4 regions of the Mixta intestinalis genome follow, and region 4 is predicted to be linked to each of the others. Evidence: predicted binding sites of a transcription regulator. Region 4 holds the regulator's gene; each other region holds the start of a gene.
The links. Region 4 encodes Fur, which represses iron uptake genes when iron is present. Its sites were predicted from a motif close to ATAATAATGAGAACNACTATCAA; they were not measured.

Region 1 (2,206 bases), 2.1 Mb from region 4:
GACAATCAGATGCAGCGGATCGGCCAGCGAAATACGTGTGGCGGTATAGGCTGATTTCTGATGGATGGTATCTTCCTGCGCCAGGCTCAGCGCGTTCCAGTTGGTTTCCGGGAAGCTGCTGTTCCAATTATTAAAGTTGCCGACATCCTCTGGCGAGAGGTTGGCGAAAGCGCTCATATAGCGGTTGTGCTGACGGCTGTAGCTGACGCCCGCCATCAGCTCGTGCTGACGACCAAACAGCTGATAAGGACCGCTGGCGAAAGCGTCGATCGCATGGACTTTGCGCTTGCCGGTGTTGTAGCCGGTGCCACCAACAACCGGATAACCGGCGTAGCCGCTTACGCCCTGTCCAGTGTTACGGTCAAAGTAGCCATCGATATAAAGCATTTTACTGTCAAGTTCGGTTTCCGTATGGGTGCCGTTCAGCGTGAACTGCCAGCCATTGTCGAAACGCTGCTTCAGGGTAGCAAACACTTTTCTCGACTGTTTATCGCTCCAGGCCCAGTCAGGCGCGGTACTGAAGCTGCGGTGATAGTCAGTTTTACCGCCGTCGCGATACCAGCGCGGCAGGCCGCCCCACGGCGGGCTGTCAGCATTGATTTCCTGATAGTCGTAGCCAACTGATAAGGTCGTGGAATCGGTCAGATCGGTATCCACCACGCCGTAAATAAATTTCTTGTTGGCGCTGTAGCGATCGATATAGCTGTCATTGTCCTGGTAGCCTGCAATCATGCGTCCGCGCACGTTACCGGATGCGGTTAGCGGCGCGGAGAGATCGAGCACGTAACGCTGCTTATCCCAGCTGCCGTAGGTGGCGGAGACGTTGCCGGTAAATTCGCGGCTGTCGGCGTGCTTGCGCACCATATTAACCGCTGCCGAGGGGTTGCCTGTTCCGCTCATCAATCCGGTAGCACCGCGTACTACCTCAATGCGATCGTAAATCGCGGTATCGGCGGCGGAGTCACCCAGATTCCAGCGTTCTTCGAATACGGTAGGAATATCATCCACCATATAGTTATCGATCAGGAAACCGCGTGAGTAAAAGGTGCTGCGATCGTAATCCGCCACGCTTTCGCTGACGCCAGTGGTATTTTTCAGCACATCGCCCAGCGTTTGCAGCTGCTGATCCTGCATACGCTGCTTGCTGATGATGCTGACGGATTGTGGAATATCACGCACGGTCATGGTCATTTTGGTGCCCGCCTGGGTGACCGGCACGCTGTAGTCGCTTTGCTGGGTCTCATTGGTGCTGTCATCTGAAGCCTCAACGACCAGCATCTCCTCTTTCTGTGCTGCCGCAGCGCCGGGAAGATAAAGTGCGGCGGCCACCAGCGTAGCCAGAGGCGTCAGGATCAGCGCCGCATTTTTTACTGATACAGACGCACGGACGCGTCTTTCCCTGTTGTTTGTTAAAAGTGCGAGCATGTTTTACCTTCGCGAAATTTTTTTATTTTTTGCTATCCCTACCCTCGCCGCCGTCAGGCTGGCAAGCGATACGAATGCGGTATTCCCTGCGTCAACAGCCACTGCCGACGTGTAAACCCTTCCCTGATCGCAACCCGGCTACGAGGATGAGCTCCGCCCCAAGATTGCGAATGAGAACTTTAATCATTTATATTCACACTGTAAATGGCTATTACTGACGGTAAGAAAAACTAACGTGGCAAGGGAGTTATGCGGGCTGGCACGTAAAACAGGAGGTTAGTTTGTAAAAAAATGATTAATTAAAAACGAATAGCAAGCAGATAGCAGCACATCATTTAAATAGCGGTCTCTGTATGCACAGCAGGCGAAAAAAGCCTGCTCTACGGATTTTACGTCACCGAAATATCAGGCCTGGGTTATAACAGGCGGTGCCGGAAACCCTTCCCTGCCCCGGCACGAGTCAGCCTTATTAAGCCGGGCGCAGGCGGCTGGTTAAGCCGCGCAGGAAATAGCGCAGGAACTGATCGCCACATTCGCGATAGTTTTTATGATCCGGCGCACGCATCATGGCGGTAATTTCCGACATTGAAATACGGAACTGCTGGGCAGTCAGGATAGTCAGAATATCATCCGTTTTTAGTGCGAAAGCAACGCGCAGCTTCTTAAGAATGATATTGTTATTAAGCCGACGCTCTACTTTTAGCGGCGGCATACTCTCATCCTTACCGCGCCGATGGTAAATCAGGCCGTTAAGAAAGCAGCTCATCACCACGTCCGGGCA
Region 2 (2,206 bases), 1.6 Mb from region 4:
CAGCGCCTGGTACATTTGCTGGTTAACGAAGTGAATGTCCTGCTCGCGCAGGCCAGCCTCCTGGAAGATTCGCAGCGGCACGGCATCGGGATGTCGGGCCACCTGCTGCGTCAGGAAACCAGGCTCATGGCTTTCCCGTTCTGCGAAGTGGGTCATAAAACGCATATTCGGCCACCAGAACGAGCCGGACTGGGTCAGCACACAGCCGAAGCGTTGCGGCCAGAAAAGCGCGGCGTAGAGCGCGGAAAGCCCGCCGTAGCTCTGTCCGGCGACCAGCGTGCGCGCCGGATCGTCGGTGAAAGCAGCGCGTTGCCGCGCCAGCGGCAGCAGCTCTTCCTGTACCGCCAGCCAGAAATCGGCGTTACAGGTCAGCTCACGCGAGCGCACATCATTATCGACGGCATCAATCATCAGCCACACCGCCGCAGGCAGCCCGCCCAGCCGGGTTTGCGCCTCCAGCACCGGCAGCAGAGAGAGCGTTTTTACCCATTTTTGCCCGTCGAGCAGAATAATCAGCGGCATATCCTCACCGGCCTCTGGCTGCCAGAGCCAGACCCGTCGCCGGTTACCCAGGCGCGCGCTGTGCCACTCAAAAGCGAGGTCATCCGCAGGCAGAGAGGATAAACCAGCATCCACGTCACGCCAGGCCTGCTGGCTGAGCGCCTGCGGCAGGTGGATAGCGGAAAGGACGCCGTCAAGCGGCATATTGGGATTGAGCGGATCGGCGATGGCACAGGGAAACAGCGAACACCACCACTCGCGCTGCTGCTGATGCTGCTGTTCCGCATCACCTTGCGGCTGCGGCGGTAGCTGCGCCCCGGTAATCGGGATCAGGCTGTAGCTACCGCGCCAGTCGGGTTCCACCAGTACCGTACCGCACCACACAGCCGTGCCGGGCACCCGCTCAAGACTTTTCGGCGTAAAGCTGTGATGGTCAGTCACGCCGTTAATATCCAGGTAGACGCGCTGAAAAGCGGAGGTGGTTTCATTTCCGCCAGGATCGCGCCAGAAAAAAATCAATTTCAGCCGTTCATCATCCGGCTGCCGCTCCACCAGCGGCGTGCCTGCTGTGGCAATCTTTAACCACCAGGCGTCGCTGTCAACATCGCCGGCAGCCAGCCAGTCGCCGGTTGTTCCGGCCGGTCGTATCGTCATGCTCCCCTCCCTTTTTCATTTCCTCCAAAGGTCACGCCGCCAGCGTGACATGATACAAACTTCCTAAAACTTAAATAAAAATGATATTGATAACAATTTTTGTTTGCAATACGCTTATCGACGTTTTGTGCAGTCATGCCTTCTGGCGTCTGGTAAAACCCGCCGTGACACCCCGCTGTAAAGGTGCCGCCATCGCTCCAGGCATAGTTAATAGCTTCTTATTAATTTTCTTTTTCCGAAATGGACAATTATCCAGGGAGTCGTGATGAGAAATAACCATGAAAGAGCCTTTCCCCCTTCCCCACCACGCATCGGTAAAGCGCTGCTCGCTGCCTCGCTCAGCGTGGCGTTACCCGCCATCGCCGCCGATACGCCGGAAGAAACGCTGGTGGTAACCGCAGGCGCGGTAGAACCTCCCGGTGCACCGCTACAGGGCATGGTGGCAAAAAGCAGTGCCGCCGGAACCAAAACCGCTGTGCCGCTGATCAAAACGCCGCAAACTATCTCGGTGGTCACCCGCGATCAGATGGATGCCCTGGGCGTGACCTCCGTTGCCGATGCGCTTAACTACACCAGCGGTGCCTTCACCAACTATCGCGGTTCCTCTAACCGCAATGATGAGGTGGTGACGCGCGGTTTCCGCTACGCGCCTAAATTTCTCGACGGCCTGAGCTACGGTCTCAGCGGCCAGGGCAACGCAACGGGACAGTTAGATCCCTGGCTGCTGGAGCGCGTCGAGCTGGTTAAGGGCCCCGCTTCGGTGCTTTACGGCCAGGTTAATCCGGGCGGATTGATCGCCATGACCAGCAAGCGCCCCACCGCGCTGCCCATCCATAAGCTACAGATACGCGGCGGCAATCAGCATCTGGGCGAGGTGGCCTTCGATTTTGGCGGCGTGCTGAACGATGACAGCAGCCTGCTCTACCGCCTGAACGGTATTGCCAGCACGCAACATCAGTTCGTGAAGGATTACAAACAGGAGCGCGTGGCGATTGCTCCGGCGTTAACCTGGCTGCCGAACGGCGCAACCAGCTTTACCCTGCTGACCAGC
Region 3 (2,206 bases), 460 kb from region 4:
GAAAGTTGCGCAAAACGTTGCCGCAGGCGATTTAACCAGCCGGATAGAGGCCGAAGGTAATAATGAAACCGCTTCGCTGTTGCGTTCGCTAAAGGAAATGAACGCCAAATTGTCAACGCTGGTTTTCTCCATCAAAGAGAACGCGGACAACATCGCTTCATCTTCAGAAGAGATAGCCGACGGCAACCAGGATCTCTCCGCCCGAACTGAACAGCAGGCCGCCTCGCTGGCGGAAACCGCTGCCAGTATGGAACAGCTGGCATCGATTATTAGTCAAAATGCCGATAACACGCGCCATGCGGCGGAAATTGCCCAGGCGGCGACTCAGGCGGCACTGTGCGGCGGTGAAGCGATGGAATCGGTACTTCAGTCGATGGAGCAAATCAATAGCAGCTCAGGTCAAATTCAGGAAATTATCGGGGTTATTGACGGCATTTCTTTCCAGACAAATATCCTGGCGCTGAATGCCGCCGTTGAAGCGGCGCGCGCCGGTGAACATGGTAAAGGCTTCGCGGTAGTTGCAGGCGAAGTGCGCGCGCTGGCGCAGCGTTCGGCCACGGCAGCCAGAGAGATCAAGCAGCTGATTGAAAAATCCGTTGGTCATTCAATGCAGGGCATCAGCATGGTGCAGGATGCCAGGGAGAAAGTGCATCAGAGCGTAACGGCTATCGAGAAAACGACGCAGTTGGTTAAAGAGATTTCCGATTCATCCAAAGAGCAGAGCGCGGGCATCTCGCAAATCAATATTGCCGTTAGCCAGATGGATACTACCACGCAACAGAACGCGACGCTGGTAGATCAGTCTGCCGCCGCCTCCGCTTCCATGGCGGAACAGGCGAGGGCGCTGCGTGAATCGGTTGCGGTTTTCCGTACTCATGAAAACGCCGCAACCGGAGCCTGACGCGGCGTTATCACCTCACCTTCCTTTACTTCTTTTCTGAACGGGTGCCCGCTTAGCGGCACCCTTTTTGATGCAGCGCTTAGCGTCGTTAATGTGCTTTAACGCCCGCCCAGACAGGCCGCAGGCCGCCATTACCGCTTGCAGTTGCTCCGCTGTTTCGCATATTATCCACCACAATAATAAGCATAAGAATAATTCTCGTTTACATTTCGTTTAATAGTTCCCCTTTTACTAGAGAAAAGATGATGACTAACGCGCGTAAAAATATTCTTGCAGCATCTGCTTCGGCGGGCATGTTAAAACGCCCGCTGGCAGTGCTGGTAGCCTTGACCCTGGCGGGTAGCGGCACCGCATTTGCAGCGGAAGAAACCATCGTGGTGGATGCTTCAGCCAGCGCGCCGCAGGAGAGCGCATGGGGGCCGGCCCCGACTATCGCTGCGAAGCACAGCGCGACCGGCACCAAGACTGATACCCCGATTGAGAAGAACCCGCAGTCGGTATCGGTAGTGACGCAGCAAGAGATGGAGATGCACAGCGTTACTTCAGTGAAGGGCGCATTCAACTACACGCCAGGCGTGCTGACCAATAACCGCGGCAGCTCTGACGTGATCGACGCGCTCTCAATTCGTGGTTTCAGCGAAACTAATACCAACCAGTATCTTGATGGGCTAAAACTACAGGGCGATAACTACTCTGAGTTTGCCATCGATCCTTATTTCCTGGAACGTGCCGAGCTTCTGCGCGGACCGGTATCCGTGCTGTACGGTAAAAGTAACCCGGGCGGCGTAGTCTCAATGGTCAGCAAGCGTCCCGTTACCGAGCCGCTGCGCGAAGTACAGTTCAGAATGGGAAGCGATAACCTGTTCGCAACCGGTTTTGATTTTTCCGATGCGCTTGATGATGACGGCGTATACAGCTATCGCCTTACCGGTCTGGCGCGCAGCCAGGACGCGCAGCAGGAGATGAATAAAGAGAAGCGCTACGCTATTGCGCCTTCCTTTAGCTGGCGTCCGGACAGTAACACCCGCTTTGACCTGATTACGCTGTTCCAGAACGAGCCGGAAACCGGTTATTACGGCTGGTTGCCTCGTCAGGGTACGGTGGTGCCGATTGTGGATGCCAACGGTAAAGAACATAAGCTGCCAACCAATTTTGACGAAGGCGAAAACAGCAACAAGATTTCGCGCAATACCAAAATGGTGGGCTACAACTTCGAACACGCTTTTAACGATACCTGGACGATGCGTCAGAATCTGCGTTATGCCGATCTGCATACCGACTATCGCAGCCTCTACGGTAGCAGCT
Region 4 (2,206 bases):
GGAACGCGCTATAGCGATGAACGTAAGATGTTTAGCTTTGCGCCAAATAACCTACCGCAAAATGCGGAGACCTCAGTCGATCGTGATGGCAAAACCTTTACGGCACGCTCTGATAAACCCTGGCCCGGAGCCTGGGGGCTGTCGGCGCAGCTGTGGAGTGAAACCGTACGTACCGACGACCAGATGGAATATATGATCTTCCCGCGCCTGTTTACCGTAGCGGAGCGCGCCTGGCATCGTGCCTCCTGGGAGCAGGATTATCAGCCGGGGCGTGAATATCAGGGTGGCGTCACGCAGTTTGTCGATCGTCAGGCGTTAAACCGCGACTGGCAGCGTTTCGCCAATATTCTGGGGCAACGTGAGCTGGCGAAGCTGGATAAAGTCGGTATCGCTTACCGCCTGCCGGTGCCGGGCGCGCAAATTCGCAACGGCAAGCTGGAGGCGAACCTTGCGCTGCCGGGTCTGGCTATCGAATACTCGCTGGATGGCGGTAAAGGCTGGCTGCGCTATGACGAGCGGATGAAGCCTACGGTTGCTGAAGGCAGTAGCGTTATGGTACGCAGCGTCAGCCCGGATGGAGAGCGCTACAGCCGCAGCGAAGCGCTCTGATTGAAAACGTTGGGGCAGGCTTTTACGCTTGCCCGGCGTCACAAAGCCATAAAAAAACCGGTGCTCAGGCACCGGTTTCCATTACTGCATAGCACAATTTTTTATTTGTCGTGTAATGTTTCATCTTCGCGGCAGTCACCCGTCGCGCAGTGACCGTACAGATAGAGACTGTGGTTGGTCAGCTTGATGCCGTAACGCGTGGCGATTTCACGCTGGCGAGCTTCGATCGATTCATCACTAAATTCAATCACCCGGCCGCAGTCAAGGCAAATCAGGTGATCGTGATGATGCTGCTGGGTCAGTTCGAAAACGGATTTACCGCCTTCAAAGTTATGGCGTGTAACGATGCCAGCATCATCAAACTGGTTCAGTACGCGATATACCGTTGCCAGCCCAATTTCTTCGCCCATATCAATCAGGCGCTTGTACAAATCTTCCGCACTGACGTGATGGCTCTCAGGTTCCTGAAGCACTTCCAGGATTTTTAGTCGTGGAAGCGTAACCTTCAGGCCGGCCTTCTTTAATGCGGTGTTATTGTCAGTCATGCGGATATTGTCCTGTTACTTTGCTAGTCACAATGTGGCTGAACAGCCATGAACATCGGTCGACGCTAAAGCTAATGCGTCTCATTATAGAACTGATGCTTCGAAATGAAAACCGTACGGGGAGGCGTGAAGCCGCAAGTGGAAGTAAAATAAGAGCTACGTCCGGCGTTGTTCATGCTCATCTGATGCTGCGTTTACATTTCGCTTCATCCTGCCGCTTTACAGCACAACGGCAGGAAAGCGTATGACCGATACGGGTATTCTACCGACTGTTTGATAAAATTTTCAAACCCGTACCTATCATTTCTATAGGAAAAACCTGTTACGCAATGTGATGTGGTACACAATCAGCGCGGAATCAGGCTTCCAGAATTTCCTGCAGATGCAGCTCTTCGTAAATCTGCTTCACCCACTTATCAACGCGTTCGTTGGTTAATTCAGGCTGACGATCTTCGTCAATTGCCAGTCCAAGGAAATGCGTATCGTCGGCGAGACCTTTAGAGGCTTCGAAGTGATAGCCTTCGGTTGGCCAGTGACCAACGATTACCGCGCCGTTCGGCTCGATAATATCGCGGATGGTGCCCATGGCATCACAGAAATATTCAGCGTAATCTTCCTGGTCGCCGCAGCCAAACAGCGCTACCAGCTTGCCGTTAAAGTCGATCTCTTCCAGCGTCGGGAAGAAGTCATCCCAGTCGCACTGCGCTTCGCCATAATACCAGGTAGGGATGCCCAGCAGCAGAATATCAAAAGCCTCCAGGTCTTCTTTACTGCTCTTGGCAATATCATGCACTGCAGCAACGTCGCTACCGAGCTGTTTCTGGATCATTTTCGCAATGTTTTCTGTATTGCCGGTATCGCTGCCAAAGAAAATGCCTACGATTGCCATGAGTTTAATAACCTCTTGAAACTTATAGAATTGGTAACTGCCCGTGGAATGCAGATTACGGCAATAATAGCAGAGACCGTCTGGAGGCGGAACTCGTAAAGCCGCTGCATTTGTGTCTCATTGTGCGCTTCTTTCAGCCAGTCAGAGCGCCTTCAACTGGGCA

Region 1: fhuE (ferric-rhodotorulic acid/ferric-coprogen receptor FhuE) is a predicted target of Fur. The motif match lies at 1,590-1,612, and genes of this name have one in related genera.
Region 2: fes (enterochelin esterase) is a predicted target of Fur. The motif match lies at 1,236-1,258, and genes of this name have one in related genera.
Region 3: fhuA (ferrichrome porin FhuA) is a predicted target of Fur. The motif match lies at 1,081-1,103, and genes of this name have one in related genera.

What each region holds. Positions count from the first base shown of each region.
Region 1 is NZ_CP028271.1:2,665,267-2,667,472, forward strand. Features, by position in the region: gene fhuE (ferric-rhodotorulic acid/ferric-coprogen receptor FhuE) at 1-1,425, opposite strand, end outside; gene C7M51_RS12295 (YehS family protein) at 1,895-2,206, opposite strand, start outside.
Region 2 is NZ_CP028271.1:2,202,538-2,204,743, forward strand. Features, by position in the region: gene fes (enterochelin esterase) at 1-1,155, opposite strand, end outside; gene C7M51_RS10320 (TonB-dependent siderophore receptor) at 1,421-2,206, shown strand, end outside.
Region 3 is NZ_CP028271.1:134,711-136,916, forward strand. Features, by position in the region: gene C7M51_RS00555 (methyl-accepting chemotaxis protein) at 1-901, shown strand, start outside; gene fhuA (ferrichrome porin FhuA) at 1,144-2,206, shown strand, end outside.
Region 4 is NZ_CP028271.1:592,206-594,411, forward strand. Features, by position in the region: gene C7M51_RS02735 (beta-N-acetylhexosaminidase) at 1-609, shown strand, start outside; gene fur (ferric iron uptake transcriptional regulator) at 711-1,154, opposite strand; gene fldA (flavodoxin FldA) at 1,513-2,043, opposite strand; gene ybfE (LexA regulated protein) at 2,185-2,206, opposite strand, start outside.